DNA from 3 places in the Arthrobacter sp. CAN_A6 genome. Region 2 is predicted to be linked to each of the others. Evidence: riboswitches for the same ligand, from Rfam matches in the RefSeq annotation. Region 2 holds a riboswitch; each other region holds the start of a gene.

Region 1 (3,228 bases), on a different contig from region 2:
GGTTGGGGCCAGCAGCAGCAACGCCAAGGAACAATCCTCCAGGCCCCACGAACTGATTGGACAAGCCCACCATGCTTAGATCATCCAGCGGACGTCGCGGAGGGTACTTTGCCTCAGCAGCAGTTGCCGCCCTCATCCTCACAGGCTGCGCAACAGAAGCCCCGCCCCAAAGCCAGGAAACGGCGTCACCGCCGACGGTTTCCTCCACGCCCGCGGTCCCAGCCCCTACGCAGACAACTGCGCCGCCCGCACCGAAAACTCCCGTCGCCGCAGCCCCCACCCCGACCCAATCCCCCGTCCTGCCCGAATCAGCCCCCGTTTCCTTCAGCATCCCCTCCATCGGCGCCGGATCAGAACTCCTCAGCCTCGGGCTGCGCGACAACGGCTCACTCGAGGTTCCCCCCGACGGCCCCGGCGCACCCGCGAGCTGGTACAACGACTCCCCCACCCCCGGGGAACGCGGACCAGCTGTCCTGCTCGGCCACGTCAACGCCACCGACGCAGGCCCAGGGGTTTTCGCGGACCTGCGCAGCCTCAAAGCCGGCGACACTATCAACGTCACCCGCAAAGACGGCACCACAGCAACCTTCATCTTCGACCACGGCGAGCAATACCCCAAAGACCAGTTTCCAACCCAAACGGTCTACGGCAACACCGAAGGATCAGAACTACGCCTAATCACCTGCGACGGCTACGACCCCGACACCGGCGAATTCGACGACAACTACGTCGTCTACGCAAAACTAGTCACCTAAAACTGCGAATCCAATAGACGCTGCCGCGGTCAGGGATTGCCTTGTGGAACGGCCAGGCGCACCGGTAGTGGCGGTAGTGGCTGGCTGTGGCTGACTGGTGGTGGTTGGCGCCGGATATGGGTGTGGCACCCACCCCGGGTCGGGTAGGTGCCATCGATTCTTCCGCAGGAGCACCTTCAGGACTTTCCTGCGAAGGTGATCCGGGAAGTCACAGGACAGGCGGGCTCCCATGGGGAGTCGATGCGGTCTGATGTGGCCGTCCGTGAGCTGGCACTGCATTGCCTGCACGCGGTGAAAGCGACGGCGTCCCTGCCCTCGACCGCGCTGCCCGGTCCCTGGTGGGCGTCATTGTGGACTGCCTGACATCGATGTCCACGGATTGGCACTAACAAATACTGCGTTCAGGGATTTTCTCCTGGTTTTGGGCAGAAAAAAGCGGCAGGCGCCCACCGTTCAGGACGCCTGCCGCTTACAGCTTACGGCGGGTTAGCCGTTGACGCGGTAGTAGGAAGGTCCTGATCCGATGTCAGCGCTGTTGATGACAGTCTGGTTGCCGTTGAAGCCGCTGTGGATTGCCTTGCCGTCTCCGATGTAAATGGCGTTGTGCGGAACACCGGCGCCGCCGTCGGCGTAGTAGATGAAGTCGCCTGGCTGGGGGTTCGAGACCGGGGTGGCGAATTCCATCAGACCGGCCGGGGATTCATCCCCGACTCCGCTGATACCGGCGGCCTTCAGCGCCTGCTCACCCAAAACAGTGCAGTCCTGAATGGCACCGAGCTGGGCGTAAGCCGAGGCGAGGATTGCCGCATTGACGCCGCTGGCAGCGGGGGCCGAGGTGGCTACGGGGGTGATGGTGCTGGAGGCGAAGGAAATCCCGGACTGTGCCGGTGCAGCTGCCGGGGCGGGAACGGTGAAGGACACCTGGGTTGCCGGTGCTGCTGCAGGGACCACTGCGGGGCTCACTGCTGCGGGGGCGGCGACGAAGGCGCTACCGGAGACTTTGATTTGCTGTCCCGGGTAGATCACGGATGCGTAGGACAGGTTGTTCTGCGCCAGGACCGTATTCAGTGCCACGCCATAACGAGCAGAGATAGCACCCAAGGTGTCGCCGGCGACGACGGTGTGGGTGCCCGCTGCTGCAGCGGGAGCTGCGGTGACGGGGGCCGGCGCCGGGGCTGCGGCCGTGGTGTCGATGTAAGTGCCGGCCTGGGCTGCTGCTCCTGAAGCGAGCACGAGACCGCCGGTGGCCGCGACGATCATGGCCGGCTTGCCGACGTTTACCGCGTTGGTCTTGGCCGTATAGGCCAGTCCCGCGAGGACGATGGAGTGGATGGGGGTGGCGCGGTGGCGCGCGGAAATGGACGTACGGAACATGTTTTTTGCCTCTCCCAATGCCTGCGGGGTGAGCTGTCGGATTCGGATGGGAGACACCCGGCCGGTTCGCACTCACAACGAGTGAGAACGAAACGACTTAACCCCAAGGACCACTAAGTGGTCCGGTGGAAACGTGGTTCCCCCGTTCCTGCCACCTGGAATGCAGACGGACCCCGGTCAGTGGCAGGACTCGGCATTCTGCCCGGGAGTGTTCCAGCTGGTGCTGAGAACATTCGACGAGAATACCCCTCCGCCGTATAAAATGTCACGTTCAAGTAACAGCACTCACACCAGCACCAGCACCACCACTGAGGGTGCTCGTAAAAACGTCTTAAATCGGGGACCGAAGAGTCATTGGTACCCGGCGTGATGCTCAGGAGGTGGGAATGAACGATGATGGAGAGGTGGGGGAAACCTCTTGCGATCCGTACCCCCGGGGGGTAAATATTTACTCTGTTGAAAGGGGACCACCATGACCACCGAAACAGAAGCCGCGGTTGAGCGGGGCTATACCGCCGACAAGGACGCCTACCTGCGTCGGCTCAAGCGCATCGAGGGTCAGGTGCGCGGTATTGCCCGCATGGTCGATGAGGACCAGTACTGCATCGACATCCTGACCCAGGTCGCCGCCATCAATAAGGCCTTGCACGCGGTGAGTATCGGCCTGCTGCAGGAACACATTCAGCACTGCGTCGTCGGCGCGGCGCACGAAGCCACAGCGACCGGTGATCCGACGGCTGTCGATGGAAAAGTCAAGGAAGCAACCGACGCCATCAGTCGCCTGCTGCGCTAACGCCCACCCGCCCGGCACCGGTACCCCTTCCCTCCCACCCACATCACGTCGAAGGAAATTGCTCATGCAAACCACCATCAAAATCTCCGGTATGACCTGTGGGCACTGCGTTTCCTCCGTTCTGGAGGAACTCTCGGAGGTTCCCGGCGTCGAGAAAGTCGATGTGCAGCTCAATGCCGGCGGGGTATCCACCGCCGACGTCACCGCTGAAACCGAACCCGATCCGGCAGAGCTCCGCAAGGCGGTCGAAACCGCCGGGTACACCGTCGTCGACGCCTAGCCCCAGGATGGCCGGTGCCCGGCCCA
Region 2 (3,228 bases):
TCCTGCTCGGCCAGGGCGAAAAACTGACGAACGGGCGCGACAAGCCATCCATACTCGCGGACACCATGGAAGCGGTGATCGGTGCGGCGTACCTCAGCCACGGCATCGAGACTGCACGGGCCATGGTGATGAGGCTCATCGCGCCACTGCTGCAGGACTCGGACGTGCTCGGCGAAGGCACCGACTGGAAGACACGGATCCAGGAACTCGCGGCCGCGAGACGGCTCGGCGTCATCGACTACCGGGTGACAGGCACCGGGCCCGATCACGCGCGTTCCTTCGAGGCGCTGCTGGTGATCGGCGGCACGCCCTACGGTGCGGGGACCGGCAACTCGAAGAAGGAAGCCGAACAGGCTGCGGCGGAGGCGTCCCTCACCATGCTCCTCGGATCCACGAGCCTCGCCGACAGCAAGTAGGCCGGTTTGCCTGAGCTGCCCGAAGTCGAGGTGGTCCGGCGCGGCCTCGCCCGCTGGGTGACGGGGCGGAGAATCGACGACGTCGAGGTTCTCGACCCTCGGTCACTGAGGCGCCACGCGCTGGGGCCGGAGGATTTCCGGAGCAACCTCGCCGGCTACCGGGTCACCGATGTGGTCCGCCGCGGGAAATTCCTCTGGATGCCCCTGGGCGAACCCTCGCCGGACGCCGAGCCGGTGAACGGCGGATCACCGGTGGCACTCATGGCGCACCTCGGCATGAGCGGCCAGCTGCTCATCGAGGACCCCGGCGCGCCTGACGAAAAACATCTCAAGGTACGGCTCAGTCTGTGCACCGCCACGGACGACGACGGCAAAAGCCTGCCGGGCGAATTGCGCTTCATCGACCAGCGCATCTTCGGCGGGATGTTCGTCACGTCCCTGCAGCCCACCGCCGACGGCAAAGCCGGTGGACGAGGGAGCAGCGGACTTCCCCTGATCCCCCGGGAAGCTGCCCATATCGCCCGGGATCCTCTGGACCCTGCCTTCTCCTTCGAGAACTTCTTCGCGCGCGTCCGCGTCCGCCGGTCGGGAATCAAGAGAGCACTGCTCGACCAGGGGCTGATCTCCGGGATCGGCAACATCTACGCCGACGAAGCCCTGTGGGCGGCGAAGCTGCACTATGCGCGCGCCACCGACACGCTCCGCAGATCCGAGGCCCTCCGGCTCGTGAACGCCTGCCGGGACGTCATGACCCGCGCGCTCGACGCCGGAGGCACCAGCTTCGACTCCCTCTACGTCAACGTCAACGGAGCTTCCGGGTATTTCGAACGCTCCCTCGAGGCCTATGGGCGGACGGGTCGGCCCTGCCGGCGGTGTGCGCTCACAGGTAGGAAGTCACTGATCAGGCGGGACACCTTCATGAACCGTTCTTCTTTCAGCTGCCCCCGTTGCCAGCCGAAACCGCGCCCCCGCGCGTGAACTGACGGGTGAATCTGTGGCACAAGTTGCGCCGAACTTGAGGTAATCCGCGGGCATCCTGCGGGTTTCCGCAAGCCCTCAAACACTGCTGTGATCCAAATGTGACAATACCGTGTTCATTGGGTAATCTTTAGAGCGCGCCGGTCCAGAGGGACTGGTGCCCTTGGTCAGACTGCCTAACCCTGTCGGTGACCGAAGGAACCGTTCGTACACATCCGACAGGGGCGGGGGAACCGATAGCGGGCTTTCTCTGGAAAGCCCTAGGGGTAAAGACGCAGACGGAACACATCCACATGGGATGCGTTCCGAGACTTGTGTCCGGGTGTCCCACCCGAACCCGACAGCTAACTTCGTAGGCATTGGGAGAGGCACATCCATGTCCAAGAATCGTCATGTCGCGCGCCACAGGGCAACCCCCGAGCGCACCAACCACTTCAAATCCGCAACGCGTGCGGTATCAGCAGCAGGTCGCCCCGCAGCTGTAGTAGTCGCAGCTTCGGGCATCCTGCTCGGCGCAGCGCTTCCCGCTTCGGCTAGCGCAGTTGCCCCAGCAGCCCAGGCTGCAGCAGCAGGCTCCTACACCGTCCAGTCGGGTGACACCCTCGGAAGCATTGCTTCGGCTCACGGTGTCAGCCTCAGCGCAGTCTTCGCGGCCAACGGCCTCAACGGCTCGTCGGTCATCTACCCGGGCCAGAGCATCGCCCTCTCGGGCGGCGCAGCAGTTGCTGCAGCACCCCAGGCACAGGCCGCAGCATTCACTGCTCCCGCCGCCGTAGCCGCTCCCGCCGCGGCTCCTGCCATGAACTTCGCCGCTGCGAACACCGGCGTCTCGCTCCAGTCGGGCGGTATCACCCCGATCGGCGCAGCTTCGACGGCACCTGCGAGCTCGAAAGCAGCCACCATCGCTGCAGCAGCAAAGGCTCAGCTCGGCGTCTACCAGGACTGCACGATGCTTGTTACCAACTCGCTCAAGGCCGCCGGGATCAACTTCCACGACTGGCCAGCTGGCTACCTCAGCCTTGGAACCCAGGTGAGTGCTGCCGCAGCAGTACCGGGTGACCTCATCTACTACACCAACGGTGGCGCGGGAGTACCTCACATCGCCGTCTACATCGGGGGCGGTCAGGCCGTCCACGGTGGATTCAACGGCAACCAGACCGTTGTAGCACCGGCCGAGCTCGGCTCCGGTGGCGTCTACATCCGCGTGAGCTAGCATTACCTCTCGGGCTTCGGCTCTCCCAGTGGGACATTGATAAGGACCGGCAGATTCGTCTGCTGGTCCTTATCGTTTAATATGCTGCCCGTGAGGGCTTCTGCAACCGGCTGCGCTCAGCGCCGGTAGAACTCCTCGAGCTTCCGCAGGCCCTGGTCGATGGAGACCGCAGGCCGCCAATCGAGCAGTGCCCGGGTCTCGCGTTGGTCGAACCAGTGGGCGGTGGACAGTTGCTCGGCGAGGAACCGGGTCATGGGAGGTTCGTCGGTTGCCCCTGCAGCGGTCCACACCCGTTCGACGACGGAACCGGAGGTCCGAGCGAGCGCGCCGGGGACATTCCATCGAGGTGGTTCCACGCCTCCGGCTCGGCACATTCCGGCGATCAGCTCACCGACGGGACGCGGCTCACCGTTGGTGACCACCACCGCGCGGCCCTGCATGGAGTCGATCCTTCGGAGGCATGCGACGATTGCCGACGCCGCGTTGTCCACATACGTGGTGTCGATCAGCGCAGTACCGCCGGCAACGGTCGGCAGGCGCCCCGCCCGGGCGCGAGCGATGACCCGCTCCACGAGCTGGGTATCACCGGGACCCCACACGATGTGCGGACGCACCGCTGCG
Region 3 (3,228 bases), on a different contig from region 2:
ACCTATGAAGGAGCCCGATCTTGCTCTCTGATACATCCCGCCCAGTCATCCAGGCCACGCTGCCCGTCGTGGGTGAGAACATCAAGGAAATCGCCCAGCGCTTCTACGCCCACATGTTCGCTGAACGACCCGAACTGATGGACGGCCTCTTCAACCGGGGGAACCAGGCCGATGGGCGTCAGCAGCAGGCCCTGGCCGGTTCCGTGGCGGCCTTCGCCGGATACCTGATCAACAAACCCGACGAGATGCCTGATCACCTACTGGCCCGCATCTCCCACAAACACGTGTCGCTGGGATTACGCCCGGACCAATACCAGATCGTCCATGACCACCTGATGTGGGCGATCGTCGACGTCCTCGGAGATGCCGTCACGGAAGACGTCGCTGTGGCCTGGGATGAGGTCTACTGGCTGATGGCCAACGTCCTGATCAACCAGGAACGAGCAATGTACGGAGCGCTCAACCTTTCCCCTGACACCATCTGGCGGACCTGGCGCGTCGTCGAGAAAATCCAGGAAACCGACGACGTCGTCACGTTCGTGGTTGAACGCACCGATGAACGCGACGTCAAACCATCCCTACCCGGGCAGTACGTCACCCTGAAGGTGCTCATGCCCGACGGTGTGCACCAGCCGCGCCAGTACAGCCTGACCCGCGCCGACGACGGTCACCACCGCCAGTTCTCGGTCAAACGCGTCCATGGCCTGCCCACCCCCGATGGGGAGGTGTCCAATCTGCTTCACTCGAGCGTGAACGTCGGCGACGAGGTAGTCCTCTCCGTGCCCTCCGGTGACGTCGTCGTGGCGTACACAGACCGGCCGATGGTCTTCGCCAGTGCTGGTATCGGCATCACTCCCATGGCCGGCATGCTTTCCCACCTCGTGCAGTCCGGCTCGCAGCGCAAGGTGATGCTGCTTCATGCCGATAACTCTGCCGACACCTTCGCACTGCGCGGGCAGGTCCAATCCGACCTGGCGAAGCTCCCCGATGCGTCCATGATCACCTGGTTCGTGGAACCCTCGAAGCCGACTCTGGTAGCAGAGGATGAGTTGGTGGGCTTCATGGACGTCAGTACCGTTGATCTTCCGGCCGGCGCGGAATACTACCTGTGCGGCCCCCTGGTCTTCATGCAGGCCGTCCGCAGCGCCCTCATCGCCCGCGGCATACCAGCCAAAGACATCCAGTATGAAGTGTTCGGCCCCGACCTATGGCTCGCCGACTTCCAATAGCTGGACCAACGCAACCAAAAAATCCGTGACCAACCCAGCACGCCGAAGGAACACCGGTCGACGTGGCGGCACCTGAAGGGTCGGAGTTCGGTTGCGCCTGGATGAGGGCAACTTCACCAGTTGATCAGGTTCACCGGTTTATGCAGGGCCTGCGGCAACCTTAACCCACCTCGCGCGTGCGGGGGACACCACGCCAACCCCTGTAGCCGGCTGATGCTTCCGTGACCATAATGTGACAATCGGAGTTAGCGCGGGTTAGCGTTGAAGTTGTGCCGCAGCCCGAGATCAGGGGCGGCATCCTTGGATGGATTGCCTAGCTCTGCCACTATCGCAAGGTCCGTTTGCAACGTACATCTGGCAGGGGCGGGGGAACCATCATCGGGTCCCCTCACAGGGCCCTAGGGGTTAAGCCGCACGTCATTCAGATCAAAAAGATTATTTGGATGACTTCCGGCCGGGTGACTCCCATCCGCATCCGACAGCTCACCCCGCAGGCATTGGGAGAGGTAAGCAACACATGTCCGAAATTTTCCATGCAGCGCGCCACCGCACCACCCCAGCTTTCGCCACCAGGCTGAAATCCGTATCGAAAGCCGTTACTTCCCACGCCGGGGCAGTGGGCCGTCCCGCTGCTGCCCTCGCGGCAGCCTCTGCGCTGATGCTCGGGGTCGGCGCTTCCGCCCAAGCATCTGCCATTGCCGAACCAGCCGCGGCTGCGGCTGCCAGCACTCCCGTGCCGACCCCTGCGGCCAGCGCGGCACCCGAAGCGGTTGCCGGCGCCACGAACCACACGGTCCAGCCCGGTGACACGCTCAATGCGATCGCCAACCAGTATGGAGTGGGCCTGCAGACCGTGTTCTCGCAAAACGGACTGGGCGCCGGCTCGATCATCTACCCGGGAGACAGCATCATCGTCGCGGGGTCCGGCAATGCTCTAGCCCCGGCGGCGTTGACGGCCCCCGCTCCTGTAGCCCCGGCGGCGTTGACGGCCCCGGCCGCGCCGACTGCTGCCGCGTCCACCATGACGCTGGCCAGCTCGGGAGTGACCGAGATCCCGGCGACGTCCACCAACTCAGCCATCCTGGCCTCCGCGCAATCCCAGTTGGGAGCAGGCCAGGACTGCACCATTCTGGGTGAGCAGGCACTGAAGGCCGCCGGTATCGGCGGAGTCGGGGATGAGTCCCCGGCCGGGTTGATGGAATTTGCGACCCCGGTCTCGAATCCTCAGCCGGGTGACTTCATCTACTACCAGGACGGAGGCGCCGGTGTTCCTCACAACGCCGTCTACATCGGAGACGGCAAGGCGATCCACAGCGGATTCAATGGCGGTCAGACCGTCGTGAACAGCGCCGACATCGGTTCAGGGCCTTCCTACTACCGTGTCAATGCCTAAAGCCCGACTCCACAACTGAAAAGCACGATCCCAAAAGTGTCCGGCCGGATAACCTCGGCCGGGCACTTTTTCGTGGAATTGGTTGGGAAGACCGATAAAATGCTTCACCCCTACGTGGACGGCTTGAGCTGTATTCTAGGGACTCCGCCCGTCCACAGGTGGATGAACCATCGCGAATGGTAGCTCTGCGGGCTTTGTTTATGCCACCGCAAATGACTCTGCACATGCACCGCGCTGCGGAATATCGAACGGTCAGTAGGGGTAGTCTCCGAGGGCCGGGGCGTTGACCTTGTCAGTGACAGCCAGAAGGCGAGCCCCACGAAGACCTTACTGGGGGCGAGCGAGCCGGAGAGCAGCACTCAAGGGTGATGTGCCCTCTGCTGATTCCGCGGTCTCAGCGGTCTCCGCGGCGTCGCGGTGATCAAGTTCCTCGGTCACTTCCTCGTCGCGGAATTCCGTTTCCGGATTAGCCTGACCATCGTGCCCGTACTCATGAGATAACTCGCGCTGAATCTTGCTGTTGAGGACCTCCACCTCGGGAAGGTCGAGCGACGTGAGATCCTCGGGAAACGATTCCGACGGTGTGAGTCTGGTGATCATGGGGAC

What was found. A riboswitch is a leader RNA that binds a small molecule or an ion and turns the genes downstream of it on or off. The one in region 2 is predicted to bind cyclic di-AMP.
Region 1: linked by a shared signal. The riboswitch ahead of IWX75_RS17305 (LysM peptidoglycan-binding domain-containing protein) and the one ahead of IWX75_RS09775 (LysM peptidoglycan-binding domain-containing protein) in region 2 are both predicted to bind cyclic di-AMP.
Region 3: linked by a shared signal. The riboswitch ahead of IWX75_RS00220 (LysM peptidoglycan-binding domain-containing protein) and the one ahead of IWX75_RS09775 (LysM peptidoglycan-binding domain-containing protein) in region 2 are both predicted to bind cyclic di-AMP.

Annotation. Positions count from the first base shown of each region.
Region 1 is NZ_JADOUV010000032.1:2,687-5,914, reverse strand. It holds gene IWX75_RS17310 (class F sortase) at 72-755, shown strand; gene IWX75_RS17825 (hypothetical protein) at 996-1,118, shown strand; gene IWX75_RS17305 (LysM peptidoglycan-binding domain-containing protein) at 1,242-2,129, opposite strand; cyclic di-AMP (ydaO/yuaA leader) riboswitch at 2,134-2,333, opposite strand; gene IWX75_RS17300 (metal-sensitive transcriptional regulator) at 2,602-2,922, shown strand; gene IWX75_RS17295 (heavy-metal-associated domain-containing protein) at 2,987-3,202, shown strand.
Region 2 is NZ_JADOUV010000005.1:15,228-18,455, forward strand. It holds gene rnc (ribonuclease III) at 1-416, shown strand, start outside; gene mutM (bifunctional DNA-formamidopyrimidine glycosylase/DNA-(apurinic or apyrimidinic site) lyase) at 423-1,394, shown strand; cyclic di-AMP (ydaO/yuaA leader) riboswitch at 1,558-1,767, shown strand; gene IWX75_RS09775 (LysM peptidoglycan-binding domain-containing protein) at 1,771-2,607, shown strand; gene IWX75_RS09780 (NAD-dependent epimerase/dehydratase family protein) at 2,724-3,228, opposite strand, start outside.
Region 3 is NZ_JADOUV010000001.1:40,761-43,988, reverse strand. It holds gene IWX75_RS00225 (globin domain-containing protein) at 21-1,229, shown strand; cyclic di-AMP (ydaO/yuaA leader) riboswitch at 1,562-1,740, shown strand; gene IWX75_RS00220 (LysM peptidoglycan-binding domain-containing protein) at 1,747-2,622, shown strand; gene IWX75_RS00215 (hypothetical protein) at 2,950-3,222, opposite strand.